Regions from separate parts of the Streptococcus mitis genome, predicted to be linked through region 3. Evidence: predicted binding sites of a transcription regulator. Region 3 holds the regulator's gene; each other region holds the start of a gene.
What was found. Region 3 encodes NrdR, which represses ribonucleotide reductase genes. Its sites were predicted from a motif close to ACACNATATATNGTGT; they were not measured.

Region 1 (4,838 bases), 410 kb from region 3:
TTTGGATTTTTTTAGATTTGGATCCAGACTTCCTGCCCAAGATTCGAGCGTATGCGAATGGTAAACAAAGACATCTGCATCATAGATGGCTGCAATATCATTTGCTGAAGGTTCGAAGGAGTGAATTCCGCTACTTGACTGAATCATTCGAACATCATTCAAGTCACCAGATACTTCCTTGACCATGGCATAGATAGGATAAAAACTGGTCACGATTTTCATCCCTTTACCTGACTGGCTTTCCTTCTGCCCACAAGCAGCTAAACACAAAAGAAAGACACTTAACAACACTAAAAACAAATTTTGTTTCTTCATAAAAACTCCTTAACTAGTTATTTAACTAGTTAATATTCTACTCCTATTTTTTTTATTGTCAAGCATTTTATGAACTAGTTAATAAAATTTCTGCTATTAAACTATAAAAAAACCTTGCAACTAGGTTGCAAGGTTAATGACATTAATCAAAGTTAACGTATTCTTTTTGAAGTTCAAGAACTTCTTCCATTGTTGAACACTCTGTAAGGGCACGGTTAGCGTACTCTTCCATCTTAGCAGTATCCAATTTCTTCATCAAGCTACGTGTACGGAGTACAGATGTTGCTGACATAGAGAACTCATCCAAGCCCATTCCGACAAGAAGTGGAACAGCTTTTTGGTCACCAGCCATCTCACCACACATACCAGCCCATTTACCTTCAGCATGAGCTGCCTTGATAACGTTGTTGATCAAGCGAAGGATTGATGGGTTATATGGTTGGTAAAGGTATGAAACTTGTTCGTTCATACGGTCTGCCGCCATCGAGTATTGGATCAAGTCGTTTGTACCAATTGACATGAAGTCTACTTCTTTTGCAAATTGGTCTGCAAGCATCGCTGCTGCAGGGATTTCAATCATGATACCAACTTGGATATCATCCGCAACTGCAACACCTTCAGCAAGAAGGTTTGCTTTTTCTTCTTCATAAACTGCTTTAGCTGCACGGAATTCTTTCAAAAGAGCAACCATTGGGAACATGATACGCAATTGACCATGAACAGAAGCACGAAGAAGGGCACGGATTTGTGTACGGAACATTGCATCTCCAGTTTCAGAAATAGAGATACGAAGGGCACGGAATCCAAGGAATGGGTTCATTTCATGTGGCATATCGAAGTAAGGAAGTTCCTTATCTCCACCGATATCCATTGTACGAACAACTACTGGTTTACCATTCATTCCCTCAAGAACAGCTTTGTATGCTTCATACTGCTCATCTTCAGTTGGGAAGTCTTGAGAATCCATGTACAAGAACTCTGTACGGTAAAGTCCAACAGCTTCTGCACCGTTGTTGTTAACACCTTCAACGTCTTTTGGAGTACCGATGTTAGCAGCTAACTCGAAGTGTTTACCGTCAGCAGTCACTGTTTGAGCATCCTTCAAAAGTGCCCATTCAGCTTTTTGTTTAGCATAAGCTTCACCAGCTGCTTTAAATTCTGCCGCTTGTTCATCTGTTGGGTTGATAATCACTTCACCAGTAATTCCGTTAACGGCAAGGATATCACCGTCTTTCACTACTTCAGTGATGTTATTTGTTCCCAATACAGCTGCAATTTCAAGTGTACGTGCCATGATAGCTGAGTGGCTTGTACGTCCACCGATGTTTGTTACAAAAGCTTTTACAAAGTTTTTGTCCAATTGAGCTGTATCAGATGGTGTCAAGTCATGTGCAATCACGATTACTTCTTCATTGATAGAAGCTGGGTTTGGCAATTTCTTACCAAGAAGGTTTGCCAATACACGTTTTGTCACGTCGCGGATATCCGCTGCACGTTCTTGCATGTATGGGTTATCTTCCATGCCTTCAAAGATAGTGATAAACATGTCAGTCACTTCTTTAAGACCTGCTTCAGCATTGACTTTCTTAGCACGGATTGTTTCTTTAATCTGACCAATCAATTCTGGGTCAGCAAGAACCATCAAATGAGCGTCAAAAACTTGAGCCGCTTCTTCACCAAGCGTACCTACAGCTTTCTCACGGATAAGAGAAAGCTCGTTTTGAGAAGCTTCAAGAGCTACATCCAAACGAGCCTCTTCTGCGTTTGTATCTTCGACTGAAACAGTCTCGAATGACAAATCCGGTTGAACGAGTAGATATGCTTTTGCAACTGCAACACCGTCAGATGCTGCGATTCCTTTAAGCATTTCTGTCATTTTCCTTATGCCAATCCTTCTTTTTCCATTGTTTCTGAGATTGCAGCGATAGCGTCATCTGCATCTGCACCTTCAGCTGAGATAGTTACGTCAGCACCTTGGCCAACACCAAGACTCATAACACCCATGATTGATTTAAGGTTAACTGATTTACCTTTGTACTCAAGAGTGATATCTGAAGCAAATTTGCTAGCAGTTTGTACCAACAATGTTGCTGGACGTGCGTGAATACCTGTTTCTGCCACTACGTGGAAATCTTTAGAAGCCATAGTTTGACTCTCCTTTTGTTCTTTCTTTTTTGAGTTATATGTGATAACCCTTACAATTTGGTATTATATCATCTTCTAGGATTTTTTTCAAGCATTTTATGGGATTTATTCGATTTCCTTTCAGATAACTTGCTGAAAATCTTCTATTCTAGATAACAAAACACAGGATATAGTTTTTCAAAAAACAACTTATAGGATAATTATCATCATTTTACAAAACAAACACTACATATTGTGTTTTGTGAGCTTGAGCAGAAAAATAGACCACTATATTTAGTTTCAAATCATTGACAAAAATTTATTTTCTGATATACTAAGAAAGTAATCTATTTTGAAAGAGGAGTTACACAATGGTAACCGTTTATTCTAAAAACAACTGTGTCCAATGTAAGATGACAAAACGTTTCTTGGACAGTAATAATGTCGCTTATCGTGAAATCAATCTTGATGAGCAACCTGAGTACATCGATCAAGTTAAAGAGCTCGGTTTCAGCGCAGCTCCTGTTATCCAAACACCAACTGAAGTCTTTTCAGGTTTCCAACCAGGAAAACTGAAACAACTAGCATAATCTTAGTACATCATCCAGAAGAAACTGCTTCTAGGGCTAACTTAGAAGCCTTTCTTTTGTAATTAGATAAGGGAAATTTTATGGGATTAAAACATCTTGAAGACGTGACTTACTTCCGTCTCAATAACGAAATCAACCGTCCTGTCAATGGACAAATCATGCTTCATAAAGATAAGGAAGCCTTGGATGCCTTCTTTAAAGAAAATGTAGTTCCAAACACTATGGTTTTTGATTCAATCAAAGATAAAATCAACTACCTCATTGAACACAACTACATCGAAACAGCCTTTATCAAGAAATACCGTCCAGAGTTTTTGGAAGAATTGGCTCAATTTATCAAAGACCAAAACTTCCAATTCAAGTCTTTTATGGCAGCTTATAAATTTTACAATCAATATGCCTTGAAAACAAACGACGGTGAATACTATCTTGAAAGCATGGAAGACCGTGTCTTCTTTAACGCCCTTTATTTCGCTGATGGGAATGAAGCTATTGCAATCGATATTGCCAATGAAATCATCCACCAACGCTACCAACCAGCTACTCCTTCCTTCTTGAATGCTGGACGTGCTCGTCGTGGAGAATTGGTATCATGTTTCCTGATCCAAGTAACTGATGATATGAACTCTATCGGACGTTCTATCAACTCAGCTCTTCAACTTTCACGTATCGGTGGTGGTGTGGGAATTACCCTCAGCAACCTTCGTGAAGCTGGTGCACCTATCAAAGGCTATGAAGGTGCAGCTTCTGGAGTCGTACCTGTTATGAAACTCTTCGAAGACAGCTTCTCTTACTCAAACCAATTGGGTCAACGTCAAGGTGCCGGTGTGGTTTACCTAAATGTCTTTCACCCTGATATCATCGCCTTTCTTTCAACTAAGAAAGAAAACGCTGATGAGAAAGTTCGTGTAAAGACCCTCTCACTTGGTGTTGTAGTACCAGATAAATTCTACGAATTGGCTCGTAAAAATGAAGAAATGTACCTCTTCAGCCCTTACTCAGTAGAGCTTGAATACGGTGTACCGTTTAACTACATCGACATCACTGAAAAATACGATGAATTGGTCGCAAATCCAAATATCCGCAAGACAAAAATCAAGGCGCGCGATTTGGAAACGGAAATTTCTAAATTGCAACAAGAGTCTGGTTACCCTTATGTAGTCAACATTGATACGGCTAACCGTGCAAATCCTGTTGATGGTAAGATTATCATGAGTAACTTGTGTTCTGAGATTCTTCAAGTTCAAGAACCAAGCTTGATCAATGATGCTCAAGAATTTCTTCAAATGGGAACAGACGTTTCATGTAACCTTGGTTCAACCAACGTGGTCAACATGATGACTTCACCTGACTTTGGTCGTTCTATCCGTGCTATGGTTCGTGCCCTTACTTTCGTTACAGATAGTTCACACATCGTAGCTGTACCTACTATCGACCACGGAAATAGTCAAGCTCACACCTTTGGTCTTGGGGCCATGGGACTTCACAGCTACCTTGCCCAACAACTCATCGAATACGGATCACCTGAGTCTGTTGAATTTACAAGCATCTACTTCATGCTCATGAACTACTGGACCTTGGTAGAATCAAACAATATCGCGCGTGAACGTGGTATTACCTTCCATAACTTTGAAAAATCAGACTATGCTAACGGAAGCTACTTCGACAAGTATGTAACTGGCGAATTTGTTCCAAAATCAGACCGTGTTAAAGAACTCTTCAAAGATGTCTTTATCCCAAGTGCTGCTGACTGGGCTGAACTTCGCGACAAGGTTCAAGCAGATGGACTTTACCATCAAAACCGTCTTG
Region 2 (4,838 bases), 660 kb from region 3:
AGGATAGTGGTATCCGTTTAGATGGTTTAGCGGTCAAGGCTTTAACAAGACTCTTTTTAGCAACTTGGTATATAAATCGTGGGGAAATTAGTGATTTCGATCAATATCACCTTGAGAATCAACCGAGAGATGGTCAAGGGTTTTGTATACCATATAGTAGCGGACCTAAACCCATTTACCGAGCTCAGGTGGGAAAAACTGTTTATCAGAATCTCATCAATCAGGCGACAGATTATATCTATATTACGACCCCTTATCTTATCATTGACTATGATTTGACTGAAAGTATTAAAAATGCTTCCCTGAGAGGAGTAGATGTGCGAATTGTTACACCTTATATTCCAGATAAGAAAGTAATCCAATTAGTCACTAGAGGAGCGTACTTAGATCTGCTTTCGGCAGGAGTCCGCATTTACGAATACAGTCCAGGTTTCCTTCACAGTAAACAAATGATCGTTGATGGCGAGGTAGCAACCGTTGGGACTATCAATTTTGATTATCGTAGTCTGGTTCATCACTATGAAAATGCAGTGTTGTTATATCGAACCCAATCAATTCTAGATATTGCGGAGGATTTTAGAGGAATTCTCCAAGTTTCACGAGAAATCAATTCCTACACCATTAAACCAAAGTGGTATCAAACTCTTATCAAAGAAATTGTCCAGTTATTTGCACCCATGCTTTAAAAACAAAAAGATTTGACCTTGAGTTAAATCTTTTTATATGGTTAAGGGAGACTTTCAATTCGGGAGGCTAGATTGTTTTTGTAGCATCAAACGAATCGCTATTCTAGATAGGATATAAGGTAAATACCCAATCCCGGGCTGACATTCCGGTAAGATTTTGATATACTAAAACAGATAAACTTGGAGGAAAAACGAATGAATGTATATGGAAAAAAAGATGAGAGCTATGAAGAATCTCGTTACCCAGATTGGACATTACCAGAAAAAAAGGAAACTCTGCTTCCGCTTTTTAGTATTTTGATTGGAAGCTTGATTGCAACAGTGATTTCTGTTGTCCTACCTTTTATTTTTGATTTAATGAGCCCTCAACAGACTCAGGACCTTTATATTGGATGGGCCTTGCATCAAACTGGTCAGATTTATACAGACTACTTTGGGACTAGTGGCTTGCTTTATTATTTAGTAGCTTATCTTTTGAAGGGGAGTGTTTTAATTTCTCTTGTGGAATGGTTGGCTCTGTTTGGGGCAGGTATTTTCCTTTTTAAAGCAGCAGATACTCTTACCGACCAGAGTGAGCAGGCTAGGCAAGTTGTGTTTGTATTTTATCTCCTCGTTGCAGGACTTGGTTTTGGCGGAGGTTATGCCCTTTTCCTAGTATTACCATTTTTATTTTACTCTTTGCACATTGTGACGCAGTATTTGTCTTATCCGGATAGTGATAAAGGATTTTTGCGACTTGGAATGAGTTTTGCTCTAGCATTCTTCCTTGCTCCATTGCCTACAGCTTTATTTGTAGCTACGATTGCCTTGGCATTGCTCGGTTTTAATGTCGCGGAGCATCGATTTGTTCATGGATTGTATCAATTTTTTGCAGCTGCTCTTGGATTTTCTATTGTCTTTTATCCTTTAGGTTATTTTACGGTCTTGCAAGGAAGTTTTGGTGATGCGATTAGTCAAACTTTTTACCCCTTAAATGCAGTGAGTCTGTTTGCAAATAATCTTTTGGTTGAAAATGCAATTTTCTACGGATTGCTTGCTATTGGGGTTGGTTCTCTCACTCTTCTCTTTAAGGGCTTATTCCAATTAAAACCAGCCAAGCAATATTCATTATCACTTTTTGCTAGTTTAGGATTGCTGTTTGTGTTGTCTATGTTGATTTTATCTAAAGAGTCAGCGTATGGTTCACGTTTAGTCCTGCTGATTCCATTCCTGACATTACTCCTTATAACAGAAATTAAGGGTAAGGATAGAGTGAATCGTCGCCGGAGAAATGATGGCGATGGTTCTTTCCTAAAAAGCAATTTATATTTACCGCTTGTTGCAATAGCTTATTTATTGCTTCTACCAGTTTTGAGTCGTTATGTTTTTCATCCATCAGCATATCAAGAAAGAGCCCGTCTTGCGAGTGTCGTCAAAAAGGAAACGAGTGTTGAAGATCGTGTATATGCGTGGGATAACCGTCCCGAGTTTTATCTAGAAAGTGAACGTCTAGCACCAAGTTCTTTATTGATCCCAACTCTCTATACTGCAAGCGATGAGAATAAAACCAAGCTTATGAATGACCTGAAGGAGAATCAACCGAAGATGATTATGGTTAATCAACAGGTGGCTTTGTGGTCAGATGTAGAGACTTTGCTTAGTGAAAAATATGAACTTGTTAAGACGGATACGAACGAATTCAAACTATATAAATTAAAATAACCAAATCAATATCTTGTGTATTTTTAAAAATTTTAGGATTTTTAACACAAGATATTGATTTTTCTTTTTAGAGTGGTATAATACTTTTTAGAAAGAACATTTTAGAAAAGAGCATGCATATGATTGCACTAGAAGAAAAAATTACAATTTTGCCAACTCTCTTCGTTGAGAAACGAGATGGGAGACGTGTTGTATTTGATGTGGACAAGATTGACAAGGCTCTCCACAAGGCGGCAGACAAGGTTATGGATGTGACACCCTTAGTCGAAAAGCGCCTAAATGCTCTGACCGAGCGAATTGTCACAGAAATTCATAGTCGCTTTCCACAGGGGGTTAAGATTTACGAAATTCAAAATATCGTAGAACATGAACTGCTTGAAGCCAAAGAATATGCGCTGGCTGAGGAGTATATTACTTATCGGACACAAAGGGATTTTGAGCGCTCAAAAGCGACAGATATTAACTTTAGTATCCATAAGCTTCTTAACAAAGACCAGGCAGTTGTCAATGAAAATGCTAATAAAGACAGTGATGTCTTTAACACTCAGCGTGATTTGACAGCAGGGATTGTTGGGAAATCAATCGGACTGCAAATGCTTCCTAAGCACGTAGCCAATGCCCACCAAAAGGGGGATATCCACTATCACGATTTGGACTACAGTCCCTACACCCCTATGACCAACTGCTGTTTGATTGATTTTAAAGGTATGTTGGAAAATGGTTTTAAGATTGGAAATGCAGAGGTAGAAAGTCCCAAGTCTATCCAGACTGCGACAGCTCAGATTTCTCAAATTATCGCCAACGTTGCTTCTAGCCAGTACGGTGGCTGTTCAGCTGACCGTATCGATGAAGTTTTGGCGCCTTACGCAGAGAAGAATTATCAAAAACACCTTAAGGATGCGGAAGAGTGGGTCTTACCTGACAAACGGGAAGATTACGCTTGGAAGAAAACACAAAAAGACATCTATGATGCCATGCAATCTCTCGAGTATGAAATTAATACTCTCTTCACTTCAAATGGACAAACACCTTTTACTTCGCTCGGTTTTGGTTTAGGAACTAGTCGTTTTGAACGAGAAATTCAAAAAGCTATTTTGACTATTCGTATCAAGGGTCTTGGTTCAGAACATCGTACGGCTATCTTCCCTAAACTGATTTTTACTCTGAAAAGAGGTCTTAACTTGGAAGAAGGGACTCCCAACTACGACATTAAGCAGTTGGCTCTTGAGTGTGCAACCAAGCGGATGTACCCAGACGTCTTGTCTTACGATAAGATTGTTGACTTGACAGGTTCTTTTAAGGTGCCTATGGGTTGCCGTTCCTTTCTCCAAGGGTGGAAGGATGAGAATGGTGTAGAAGTCAATTCAGGCCGTATGAATCTGGGTGTTGTGACAGTTAACCTGCCTCGTATTGCTCTTGAGTCTGAGGGCGACATGAATAAGTTCTGGGAAATCTTCAACGAGCGAATGAACATTGCGGAAGATGCTCTGGTTTATCGTGTCGAACGAACCAAGGAAGCAACACCAGCAAATGCTCCTATCCTGTATCAATACGGTGCTTTTGGTCATCGTCTAGGTAAAGAAGAAAGTGTTGACCAGCTCTTTAAGAATCGTCGTGCCACAGTTTCGCTAGGCTATATCGGTTTGTATGAAGTAGCGACAGTTTTCTTTGGTAATAGCTGGGAACACAATCCAGCCGCCAAGGAATTCACGCTGGATATCATTCGTGATATGAAACGCCGTGTAGAAGAGTGGTCAGACCAATATGGTTATCATTTCTCAATTTATTCAACACCATCTGAAAGTTTGACAGACCGTTTCTGCCGACTAGATACAGAGAAGTTTGGCTCTATTCCTGACATCACAGACAAGGAATACTACACCAATTCTTTCCATTATGATGTTCGTAAAAATCCAACACCGTTTGAAAAATTAGACTTTGAGAAAGTCTATCCAGAAGCAGGTGCGTCAGGTGGTTTTATCCATTATTGTGAGTATCCAGTCCTTCAGCAAAATCCTAAGGCTCTGGAAGCTGTTTGGGACTATGCCTACGACCGTGTAGGTTATCTAGGCACTAATACTCCGATTGACCGTTGCTACAAGTGTGACTTTGAAGGGGATTTTGAACCAACTGAAAGAGGATTTGCTTGTCCAAACTGTGGCAATAGCGACCCTAAAACAGTAGATGTGGTCAAACGAACTTGTGGCTATCTAGGTAATCCTCAAGCAAGACCTATGGTCAACGGCCGTCACAAGGAAATCGCAGCGCGTGTCAAACACATGAATGGCTCAACGATTAAAATAGCTGGTCATCAAGTAACCAATTAGAAAGAAATGAGATGGGAAAATATCAATTAGACGATAAGGGGCGCGCACAAGTGACCCGTTATCACGAGAAACACTCTAAAGGTGGAGCTGGTAAGAAAGAACGTTTGCTCAACCTCAGAGAACA
Region 3 (4,838 bases):
AGATAGAAAAAAAAGTAGAACAGATAGATTTTTTTCAGGTAGTTTGATTAAGGATTGTGTCTGAATTCCAATAAGAACAGAGAGGAAGAGAACAGCACCATAAAGAGCTAAATACCACTTGTTAACATTTTTAAATTCGTAGCGAACTAAATTCCAAAACATAATAATCTCCTTTGCTTAGGCCTTAAATTCCTGACGGAAGAGTTGGTCAATGGATTCACCTGACTCATAGCGAATATCGTCTACATTACCTTGACGAACGACTTTTCCATCTTTGAGGAAGATAATTTCATCCAAGATTGGCTCGATATCAGAAATCAAGTGGGTAGAAATCAAAACGGTAGAAGTTGGGGAGTAGTTGTTGATAATGGTATTGAGGATATACTCACGGGCTGCTGGGTCCACCCCACCAATGGGTTCGTCTAAAACGTAGAGACGAGCATCACGGCTCATAACTAAAATTAGTTGGACCTTTTCCTTGTTCCCTTTTGATAGTTTCTTGAGACGACTATTTTCATCAATGCCCAGATCTGCAAGCAGATGATGGGCGCGTTCAAGATTGAAATCTTTATAGAAGGTCTTAAAGTAGGTTAGGGCTTCTTTGACCTTCATTTGCTCATTGAGATAGGTCGTATCCGGCAAATAAGCTACGATAGCCTTGGTTGCTGGGCTTGGATCCATGTCGTTGATCAGGACACGTCCTTGATCTGGTTGCAAGAGGCCGTTGATTAGTTTAATCAGGGTTGTTTTTCCTGAACCGTTTGGCCCAAGGAGACCAACAATTTTTCCAGCGGGGATGTCAAGAGAAACATTTTCAAGGGCTGGGGTTGCTCCATAAGATTTGGATACATTTTCAAATGCTAGTAATGACATAGGCTTAAACTCCTTTAATATAATCGCCGACTACGCCTGGTAGTTCTTCTTTTTCATAGCCAAAATGGGTCATGGAGGAAACGAAGTGTTCCAATTCTTCTTCTGATAATAGTTTGCGTGATTGGGCGATTAGCTCCTTATCCTCAGTCACAAACCGTCCAGTTGTGCGCTTGCTGTAGACAAATCCTTCTCGTTCAAGGTCTGACAAGGCTCTTTGGATGGTGTTTGGATTGACACCGGCCTCGCTTGCTAGCTCTCTCACGGTTGGAAGTTGTTGATTGGGTTCCAGTGTATGGGAAACAATCTGAAGCTTGATTTTCTCCATAATTTGTAAATAAATGGGTTTTTTGTTGTCAAATGTCCAGGACATCTTGGTCTCCTTTCTTTTATCCTTTTGTCTTAATTAAATAATACAACAAAACAAAAAACTTGTCAAGCAAAAAGAAGAATTGTTTTGGGAATCGTTTAAAAAATGGTATAATGAAAAGAAAACGATAAGGAGGGAAAGGATGCGTTGTCCAAAATGTGGGGCTACCAAGTCAAGTGTTATCGATAGTCGCCAAGCAGAAGAAGGGAACACCATTCGTAGAAGACGTGAGTGCGATGAATGCCAACACCGTTTTACAACCTACGAACGAGTAGAAGAAAGAACCTTAGTGGTTGTTAAAAAAGATGGCACACGGGAACAATTCTCCAGAGATAAAATCTTTAATGGAATTATCCGCTCAGCCCAGAAACGTCCTGTGTCAAGTGATGAAATAAACATGGTAGTCAATCGTATCGAACAGAAACTCCGTGGTCGAAATGAAAATGAAATTCAAAGTGAGGACATTGGTTCACTCGTCATGGAGGAGTTGGCTGAGTTGGATGAGATTACCTATGTACGTTTTGCCAGTGTCTATCGTAGTTTTAAGGATGTGAGTGAGTTAGAGAGCTTGCTCCAACAAATCACCCAGTCCTCAAAAAAGAAAAAGGAAAGATAAATGAAGCCAATTGACCGTTTTTCTTATCTAAAGAATAATCGGGTGTCGCAAGATACCTCATCTCTGGTACAGTGCTACCTCCCGATTATCGGTCAGGAGGCGCTGAGCCTTTATCTTTATACGATTAGTTTTTGGGATAATGGTAGAAAGGAATACCTCTTTTCAAGCATTCTCAATCATCTCAACTTTGGGATGGATAGACTGATAAAATCCTTGAAAATCCTATCTGCTTTTAATCTCTTGACCCTCTATCAAAAGGGGGACGTTTATCAGCTAGCTATCCATGCCCCTCTTTCGAGTCAGGACTTCTTGGAACATCCTGTTTATCGCAGACTTTTGGAGAAAAAAATTGGCGATGCAGCTGTGGAGGATTTGAAACTTGAAAGTGCTGAGGGAGAAGAAATACCTGTCTCACTCAATCAAGTCTTTCCAGACTTAGCAGAACTGGGAAGTCAAGAAGACCTTGGTCTCAAGAAGAAAGTGGCCAACGATTTTGACTTGGACCATTTTCGTCAGCTTATGGCTCGAGATGGGCTTCGCTTTGCGGATGAGCAGTCCGATGTCTTAAATCTCTTTGCCATTGCTGAGGAAAAGAAGTGGACTTGGTTTGAGACCTATCAACTGGCTAAGTCAACAGCGGTTTCCCAGGTTATTTCAACCAAACGCATGCGGGAAAAAATCGCTCAAAAACCAGTTTCCTCTGACTTTAGTCCTAAGGAAGCAACCATTATCAAGGAAGCAAAAAGTAAGACTGCCCTGCAGTTCTTGGCAGAAATCAAGCAGACACGCAAGGGGACCATTACCCAAACAGAAAGAGAACTCTTGCAACAGATGGCTGGTTTGGGCTTGCTGGATGAAGTCATCAATATTATTCTCTTATTGACCTTTAATAAGGTGGATTCGGCAAATATCAATGAGAAATATGCCATGAAGGTAGCCAATGACTACACCTATCAAAAGATACATTCGGCAGAAGAGGCAGTCTTGCGCATCCGTGAGAGAGGGCAGAAAACAAAAACGCAAAAACAGAATCAGACTGCCCCAGCAAAAACCAATGTTCCTAAATGGAGTAATCCTGAGTATAAAAATACGTCATCCGCTGAGGAATTAGAAGAGATGGAACGCCAAACCCTAGAATTATTAGCAAAATTAGATAACGGAGGTGATTAGATGGAAAGTGTCGGAGATGTACTCAAACGTCAACCAAGTCGTTTTCACTATCAAGATTTGGTCCAGAAAATCATGAAGGATCCTGATGTTGCGGCCTTTATCCAGCAGGAGTCCCTCAATCAGGACGAGTTGAACCGTAGTATTTCCAAGTTTAACCAATACATCACTGAGAGAGATAAATTCCTCCGAGGAGATACAGATTATATTGCCAAAGGCTACAAGCCTATACTAGTCATGAACCATGGCTATGCGGATGTTTCTTATGAAGAAACTCCTGAACTAATCGCAGCTGAAAAAGAAGCGGCTATCAAGAAACGTCTCAACTTAATTAATTTTCCATCTAGCCTGAAAAATGTCAGTTTTTTAGATGTTTATCGTGATGATGTTCAGCGTTTCACTGTTCTAAAAAGAATGATAGAATTTGTTAACGATTACCCCAATAATTTGAAAGGTCTTTACTTGTATGGAGACTTTGGTGTGGGTAAAAGTTTCATGGTGGCTGCCTTAGCCCATGATTTATCAGAAAAACGTGGTGTTTCATCCACTCTCCTCCACTATCCTAGCTTTGTCATTGATGCCAAAAATGCCATTAGTGATGGCAGTGTTAAGACCTTGGTGGATGAGCTTAAACTTTCTGAAGTCCTGATTTTAGATGATATTGGTGCCGAGCAATCAACAGCTTGGGTGCGGGATGAAATCCTACAAGTTATTCTCCAATATCGGATGCAGGAAAATTTACCGACCTTTTTCACCTCCAACTTCAACTTTGAAGAATTGGAGCAGCATTTCGCTAAAGGGAAACATGGAAATGACGAAACCTGGGAAGCCAGACGCGTCATGGAACGCATCCGTTATTTGGCTGAGGAGACTCGTTTAGAAGGAGTGAACCGTCGATGACAGAAACGATTAAACTGATGAAAGCTCATAAGTCTGTTCGAAGATTTAAGGAGCAAGTCATCCCTCAGGAGGATTTGACTGAAATCCTGACAGCAGCCCAGATGGCCTCGTCTTGGAAGAATTTTCAATCCTACTCTGTGATTGTGGTACGAAGTCAAGAAAAGAAAGATGCCTTGTATGAATTGGTACCTCAAGAAGCCATTCGACAGTCAGCTGTTTTCCTTCTCTTTGTCGGAGACTTGAACCGTGCAGAAAAGGGAGCACGACTCCATACGGATACCTTCCAACCTCAAGGTGTAGAAGGTCTCTTGATTAGTTCGGTCGATGCGGCTCTTGCTGGCCAAAATGCTCTACTAGCAGCTGAAAGCTTGGGCTATGGCGGTGTCATTATTGGATTGGTGCGGTACAAGTCAGAAGAAGTAGCAGAACTCTTTAATTTGCCTGACTACACCTATCCTGTCTTTGGGATGGCACTAGGACTACCAAATGAAGAACATGAAGTCAAACCTCGCTTGCCATTGAATCAAGTGGTATTTGAGGAAGAATATCAGGAACAAACAGTTGATGTGATTGAGGCTTATGACCGTGTACAGGCTGACTATGCTGGGGCGCGTGCAACCACAAGCTGGAGTCAGCGCCTAGCAGAACAGTTTGGTCAAGCTGAACCAAGCTCAACTAGAAAAAATCTTGAACAGAAGAAGTTATTGTAGAAAGTGAGAAATTATGGCCCTACCAACTATTGCCATTGTAGGACGTCCCAATGTTGGGAAATCAACCCTATTTAATCGGATCGCTGGTGAGCGAATCTCCATTGTAGAAGATGTCGAAGGAGTGACACGTGACCGTATCTATGCAACGGGTGAGTGGCTCAATCGTTCGTTTAGCATGATTGATACAGGAGGAATCGATGATGTC

Region 1: the regulator NrdR is predicted to act here: its motif matches at 2,683-2,698, upstream of nrdH (glutaredoxin-like protein NrdH).
Region 2: the regulator NrdR is predicted to act here: its motif matches at 2,432-2,447, upstream of nrdD (anaerobic ribonucleoside-triphosphate reductase).

Annotation. Positions count from the first base shown of each region.
Region 1 is NZ_CP047883.1:909,767-914,604, reverse strand. Features, by position in the region: gene adcAII (zinc-binding lipoprotein AdcAII) at 1-315, opposite strand, end outside; gene ptsP (phosphoenolpyruvate--protein phosphotransferase) at 458-2,191, opposite strand; gene M594_RS04515 (phosphocarrier protein HPr) at 2,197-2,460, opposite strand; gene nrdH (glutaredoxin-like protein NrdH) at 2,811-3,029, shown strand; gene nrdE (class 1b ribonucleoside-diphosphate reductase subunit alpha) at 3,110-4,838, shown strand, end outside.
Region 2 is NZ_CP047883.1:1,923,555-1,928,392, reverse strand. Features, by position in the region: gene cls (cardiolipin synthase) at 1-686, shown strand, start outside; gene M594_RS09265 (damage-inducible protein CinA) at 882-2,387, shown strand; gene nrdD (anaerobic ribonucleoside-triphosphate reductase) at 2,507-4,714, shown strand; gene M594_RS09255 (hypothetical protein) at 4,726-4,838, shown strand, end outside.
Region 3 is NZ_CP047883.1:495,605-500,442, forward strand. Features, by position in the region: gene M594_RS02620 (hypothetical protein) at 1-162, opposite strand, end outside; gene M594_RS02625 (ABC transporter ATP-binding protein) at 178-873, opposite strand; gene M594_RS02630 (GntR family transcriptional regulator) at 878-1,243, opposite strand; gene nrdR (transcriptional regulator NrdR) at 1,383-1,856, shown strand; gene M594_RS02640 (replication initiation and membrane attachment family protein) at 1,857-3,026, shown strand; gene dnaI (primosomal protein DnaI) at 3,027-3,923, shown strand; gene M594_RS02650 (NADPH-dependent oxidoreductase) at 3,920-4,633, shown strand; gene der (ribosome biogenesis GTPase Der) at 4,647-4,838, shown strand, end outside.